Regions from separate parts of the Glaciecola petra genome, predicted to be linked through region 2. Evidence: predicted binding sites of a transcription regulator. Region 2 holds the regulator's gene; each other region holds the start of a gene.
What was found. Region 2 encodes LexA, which represses DNA repair genes until DNA is damaged. Its sites were predicted from a motif close to TACTGTATNNNNATACAGTA; they were not measured.

Region 1 (2,280 bases), on a different contig from region 2:
CTAATTCTACGTTTTCTTTAAAATACTTCACCACATTTGCTTTACCTTGACCAATACGATTGCCATTACAGCTGTACCAAGCGCCAGCCTTTTCTACTAGCTTAAGTTTTACACCCAAGTCTATCAATTCAGCTTCTTTACTTATACCTTGCCCATACATGATTTGAAACTCAGCTTGTTTGAACGGAGGAGCAATTTTATTCTTAACCACTTTTACACGGGTTTCATTACCCACGACTTCATCACCTTCTTTAATCGCACCTATTCGACGAATATCCAAGCGTACTGAGGCGTAGAATTTAAGTGCATTACCACCTGTTGTCGTTTCAGGATTACCAAACATCACACCAATCTTCATTCTGATTTGGTTGATGAAAATTAGCATGGTATTGCTTCGTTTTAAGTTACCTGTAATTTTACGCATACTTTGCGACATCATTCTGGCGGCGAGCCCCATATGAGAGTCTCCAATGTCGCCTTCAATTTCCGCTTTAGGCGTTAACGCAGCCACAGAGTCCACTACAATAACGTCAACCGCACCTGAGCGAGTTAACATGTCACAAATTTCCAGAGCTTGCTCGCCAGTGTCCGGTTGAGATACAAGCAACTCATTAATATCAACGCCTAATTTTTGCGCGTATATAGGATCCAATGCATGTTCTGCATCAACAAAAGCACAGGTTTTACCTTCTCGCTGTGCACTTGCAATCACTTCTAGTGTCAGTGTTGTTTTACCGGATGATTCAGGACCATATATTTCAACGATTCTTCCCATTGGTAAGCCACCTGCTCCCAAAGCAATGTCTAGCCCCAATGAACCTGTAGATATAGTTTCTACGTCCATGGTTCTATTTTCACCCAGTTTCATTATTGCGCCCTTACCGAATTGCTTTTCGATTTGTCCTAGTGCAGCCGTTAATGCTTGATTTTTTTTATCGTTCACAATAGATATCCTTTTGGCAGTAACACAAAGTATGGTTACAAGTGTGTTTGTTATATTTATACTTGCACGTAATTATTTATTTACTTTTTCTTATTTACTTTTTCTTATTTACTTCTTCAGAACAAGTAGTAACTAAATATGCATGCAATCATTTATATCGCAAGTATACTGTATAATCATACAGCTTCAAGTGATATTTTAAATTATTTTATAATGTCTTGTTTTTTAATTAATTTTTCATGAGAGAAAAACGAATTAAGTGATGTAAAGTACGCTGTAATGGTAGCACTTAGAGATGATTTGTTAAGCTAGGCATTCGATCAGTTTTTCTAGCCCTAAAAAAATAGCTTGTTCTCGTACCAAACTACGGTCACCAGAAAACCTTCTACTAAAGCTTAAGACAGATTCATTCGGCAATGCAATAGCAAACCAAACTAATCCAACTGGTTTATCTTTACTACCGCCACCAGGACCAGCAATACCGCTAACGGCAATGCAATAATTAGCGTTTGCTATTGCTTGTCCACCTAATGCCATTTGTTCAACAGTTTCTTTGGATACCGCACCAAATTGCGCCAATATATCCTCAGATACATGCACCATGGACGTTTTCGCCTCATTTGCATATGTCACCCATGACTGATTAAACCATTGTGAGGAGCCAGAGATCTCGGTAATAGCGTATGCAAGACCACCGCCTGTGCATGACTCTACCGTCGCAACACTTGCTTGCTGCGCCAGTAATAGGTCGCCAAGTGTTTGTGAAAGCCTAAATTTTTGTTCTAGGGTAAAGTTTATCAATACTATTGCTTTTTAGTTTTGCTTATTTCCAATAGAATAACGTTAAATTATGCTAAACCAAAGTATCTTTAATAAGAAAAACATGCCAAAAAACGCAGAACACACGCCAATGATGGCCCAGTATTTAAAAATAAAAGCTGAATACCCTGATATCTTGTTGTTCTACCGTATGGGCGATTTTTACGAACTTTTCTTTGATGATGCAGTTAAAGCTGCTGATTTGCTTAATATTTCCCTTACCGCAAGAGGCAAAGCTAAAGGCGAACCTATTCCTATGGCAGGCGTGCCTTATCATGCAGTTGATAACTATTTAGCCAAGCTCGTTAAATTAGGCGAATCGGTTGCGATTTGTGAGCAAATCGGTGACCCAGCAACATCCAAAGGACCCGTAGCAAGAAAAGTGTTAAGAGTAATTACACCCGGCACTTTGACCGACGAGGCGCTACTGGAAGATAAGCAGGACGCTATTCTTGCTTCTGTATACAAAAACAAAACTACTTATGGCATTGCCTATATAGAACTAGCATCAGGCCGTT
Region 2 (2,280 bases):
TTTTCTGGGCTGAGTTTTTTCTGTCGACTTTCTTCTTCTATCGCTTGTTTGACCGCTTTTGCGCCAAGTAACGAGTTATGTAGTGTTTCTCGTTCTAATAATGTTGGGCCACTTAATGTTTGTCGTTTACGCTGGAAATGAGTGCGTGCCACTCTTATTAATTTGTGTGCTATTTGTTGGTCACTGCCTTTTAAAGAAGCCATTTCCCGAGTTGAAACCGGTTTTGAATAACTAACAAAGTTGTCACGACCAAAAAATAAAACGATAAATGCCTTACGCAACCAATTTGGAGAAGCTTTTATGGCTAAAAGCTGTGCAAATCCAGATTTTTCCTTTCCTGCTGAGCGACCCCAAGAAATAAAAACCGGTACGACTTGGGCATCAAGGTCTTCGAATTCTCTATGCAAGTTAAACATTTTGGTGAAATTTTCTTCGATCGTGGTTGGCTTAATACGTTTAGTAAGAAGACTTTGGGGACGATCTAAATAATAACTACGATTATGCTCTTGGTTGACTAGGGTTAGTGGTTTGTTAGGAGCGGGTAAACCTAGCGCTTCGGTTGACTTTTGCAGTGCTATAGCATCAGTAAAAGATTTGGTTTGTAACAAGTATACAATAGGGCGAGTTTTGTCTATCCCCAGTTCGTTTGATAAATCGTTTGGCACGCTTTTTACTGACACCATCCAGCCGATGGGGGCGGCGATCAGTTTTTTGAAAAAGAGACCTATCGAATTCATAACTACTCCATTGTCGCCTTTGTACAGGCCATTTATGCCCGATATATTAACAGGCAAAGCCGCCATCTGCCTAGTTATATGGGGCCAAGTTAACAAAATAGAATACCATGGGTTAAACATATTTTTGCTATTCAGCGCATGATTTGATGTTCGTTGCTTTATTTTGGGTGGAAAAATAAAGTTGCTTCTAAAGCAATACTGGATATACTAGCAACAACTGTATAGAAAAACAGGCTGTTTATGCGTCCACTAACACCACGACAACAAGAAGTTCTAGATTTAGTCAAAACAACAATGATTGACACAGGTATGCCGCCTACTCGAGCTGAAATTGCGCGGCAATTAGGTTTTAAATCTGCTAACGCAGCAGAAGAGCATCTAAAAGCCCTAGCAAAAAAAGGTGTGATTGAAATTTTGCCTGGTACATCTAGGGGCATTAAATTAAATGTTGATTTGGAAGATGAAGTTGAAGAAGGTTTACCATTGATCGGTCAAGTAGCCGCAGGTGAGCCAATATTGGCACAAGAACATGTCGAAAATCGTTTCAAACTCGATCCAGCCATGTTTCATCCTCGCGCCGACTTTTTGCTTAGAGTAAAAGGCGAGAGTATGAAAAATATTGGCATAATGGATGGCGACTTGTTGGCTGTTCACAAAACTGACCAAGTTAATAACGGTCAGGTTGTGGTAGCCCGAGTTGATGAAGATGTTACAGTCAAACGTTTTGAGCGAAAGGGTAGCGAAATTTTACTGCATGCAGAAAACGAAGAATTTGCGCCAATACGGGTAGATCTTGCTTCTCAATTTTTCACGATTGAAGGTCTTGCAGTAGGCGTTATTAGAGATCACGCAGGATTATAAAACATACTATTGAGTGTTAAAAATATTATTAGATCACAAGGCAACGATTAAAAGTTGCCTTTTTTGTACATAAAAGTTTCCTTCACCACGAAAAACTCGAGCAAAACAGAAGAAAAAAGTAACAAAAAACTAGACTCTTAACCTGATTTGTCCGATGATTATATAGGTATTTACATAATCAAAACAATTGCATTACTAGTTATTAATCTAAAGTCGAAAAAATACCATGAAAGCACTGCCGCTTTTTATGGTATTAGAGTTGTAATGCATAAATGGGAGTCCTAGTGTGAAGCTTGTAAAATTCATTTCGTGGTTGTCTTTGGCAACAGTCGGCTTTTCAGCAATTGCAGTCGAGACCGGAAGATCCGATCTTAACTTACGCAAAGGTGTGTCTGATATTAGTCATCAAGTTTATGATTTACATATGTTGATGTTCTACATCTGTGTAGTAATCGCTGTGGTCGTGTTTGGTGTCATGTTTTATTCCATGTTCGCTCACCGCAAATCTACAGGAGCGAAACCGGCTAATTTCCATGAAAGTGTGAAAGTCGAAATCGCGTGGACTGTCATTCCATTTCTAATTCTTATTTTTATGGCGGTTCCGGCAGCGAATACCCTAATTGATATGGAAGACGTCAGTGAAGCAGATATAACAATTTTGGTCACTGGTTCCCAATGGAAA
Region 3 (2,280 bases), on a different contig from region 2:
TTTTGAAGGGATTTTTTTTCATTCTTAACGGGACTAACCTGAGCTTGCCTACCTATTTGGCTTTGATGCATGATACGTTCAGTGATTATCCTAAGTTGATGGATATTTTGCCTTAATGGCGTTTGCATAATTGAGTGATATTTTTCTTTATCACATAGTACATATTGCGAGTTGATGAGTTCTTTTATGCTCTTTTTAAGATCAAAGGCAATTGCTTGTAATTGTTCTTTCTGCCGATTTGCATCACATGAATGATGTTTAATTTGCTCTTGTAATTGGCAACGCAAGCTCAATCCAGCAAATTTTTTATAAAGAATAAGGCCTGTAAACAATCCACCAAGACAAAATACTAATAAAAATTGCATACACACAAGTAGCCATTCAGGCCATGCAGACAGCCAAGCAATGCCGTTTGCTAAATCCATAACTATTCCTTTAATACATCAAGCGCACTAGATATCCAATCCAAATGGGGCTTATTTAAGGTTACTTTCCATCAAAAACTAATTGTAAGAACAAATTAGCCTTTCTATTTTTTGTCTAAATTTTAAGCTGTTTTTTTTCATAATGCTATCAATTGTAGTGAACAATTGTCTCAAAATTAGGACATTGCGTGCTCTATTTTGGAATAAAATGTAAACATTCGCCGAAGGTATAGTCATTTTCTATGTTTTTTTGTTTATATAACCAAGCTTGCATATTTGCATTATGCGCTGCCTGTATATCGTAAATATAATCACCAATATAGGCGATTTTTTCACATGGAATTTGCCAATCATTAGCAATAGATAATAAAGCCGAAGGGTCGGGTTTAGGGGGAGCATCTTCACGGGTCAACACTTTAGAAATGGGAATATTATTTTTTCTTAGTTTAATATTAGTTGCTTCGCGACAGTTACGAGTGACTATTGATAAAGGCAAACCATACCGTTTAGCCGCATCAACAAACGCTTGGGCTTGTGGCAACCAAGCAGAAGACTCTGCATCTTGTAATTCATGAAGAAGCACTTTTTGTTCTGCTTGTTGTCGAGCTTTATGCTCTTTAATTTGTGCAATAAAAGTTAAAATATCGTCATTAGCTGGGCATGCTATTTCCTTTTTTAACTTCGCAAAATCTAGACTTGTTTTGACTAAGGTATCATCGAGGTCAAAAATAATGGCACTCACTTTACTAAAACTAAATTCACTCACTTTTAACAACCATTTTTGCTCCTTAGCAATTGCCTAAGGTTTCGGCATTTACCTAAAAGTACATTCTTCGGATAAAGCCTGTAGACTCGTGTATGCTAATAATACGGTCTTAATCGATAAAAGTTTTCACTAAAAACTGTTTATTTATACAGTAATCAAGCGTATATTATTAATGCTTAAGATTTCAACATATTCTATATTCAATCAGTAAGTTCGGAGCGCGAAATGGCGGTAATTACACAATATGTAGTGCAACACAAAGGAGTCGATAAATTGGTCACCACAAACAAGAAAGAAGCCGATCAATACGACAAGATGCTAGAAGTAGCCGATAATATTAGCTTATATTTGCAGGCTAAAGGCGTTGATTTGGATGAGTCTGTATCTGAAGAGTTATCTATTTTAATGGCCAAAAACAAAGATTCACTTGGTAAGATTCTTCGTGGTACTAGCGTAGACAAATTATTAGAGCAAGAATCCGCAGACGTTGTAGAGATGAAAAAGGCATAAAGACTGATTTATTTACCAAGTTTTTCGCCTGAAAAATGAAACTACATATCATCGAGGGATATATACAAAATATTCACCTTGCAGAATATGAGCATGGGTGTTTATTGCTCGATGGCTGCTGCAGAGTTGATATAGACATCATTCAGCACTTCTTTATGAATACGCTAAATAGACCTATAAGCGACTTGAAACTCGTTGTTGTTACGCATATGCATCCAGATCATGCAGGCTGTGCTTTAACATTAAAAAAAATAAGCGGGTGCAAAATTTTAAGTGGCAGGATGACAGATTCATATTTTAAAACACAATGGTACGCGGGCATAAAGGGCTCTATTGCACACATTGTTGATATGGCACTTGCGCTTTGGGTAGCGAACCGTCTGGGCAAGAAAAAACGGAATATATGGTATCCAAAATATCTCAGTGCCGATATTTATCTGTCTGACAATGAAACGATACCTGGATTCGAAGATTGGAAAATTATGCATACCCCCGGTCATACTGACCGTGATATTAGCGTATATAATGAAAATGAGAAGCTCATCTATGTTGCAGATTTAATTGTAAGAGTAAAACAAC

Region 1: the regulator LexA is predicted to act here: its motif matches at 1,110-1,129, upstream of recA (recombinase RecA).
Region 3: the regulator LexA is predicted to act here: its motif matches at 1,326-1,345, upstream of RM552_RS12325 (YebG family protein).

What each region holds. Positions count from the first base shown of each region.
Region 1 is NZ_JAVRHX010000001.1:474,871-477,150, reverse strand. It holds gene recA (recombinase RecA) at 1-943, opposite strand, end outside; gene RM552_RS02100 (CinA family protein) at 1,247-1,744, opposite strand; gene mutS (DNA mismatch repair protein MutS) at 1,827-2,280, shown strand, end outside.
Region 2 is NZ_JAVRHX010000002.1:438,626-440,905, forward strand. It holds gene plsB (glycerol-3-phosphate 1-O-acyltransferase PlsB) at 1-737, opposite strand, end outside; gene lexA (transcriptional repressor LexA) at 978-1,598, shown strand; gene coxB (cytochrome c oxidase subunit II) at 1,912-2,280, shown strand, end outside.
Region 3 is NZ_JAVRHX010000003.1:342,333-344,612, forward strand. It holds gene RM552_RS12315 (helix-turn-helix domain-containing protein) at 1-425, opposite strand, end outside; gene RM552_RS12320 (HAD family hydrolase) at 619-1,191, opposite strand; gene RM552_RS12325 (YebG family protein) at 1,417-1,701, shown strand; gene RM552_RS12330 (MBL fold metallo-hydrolase) at 1,737-2,280, shown strand, end outside.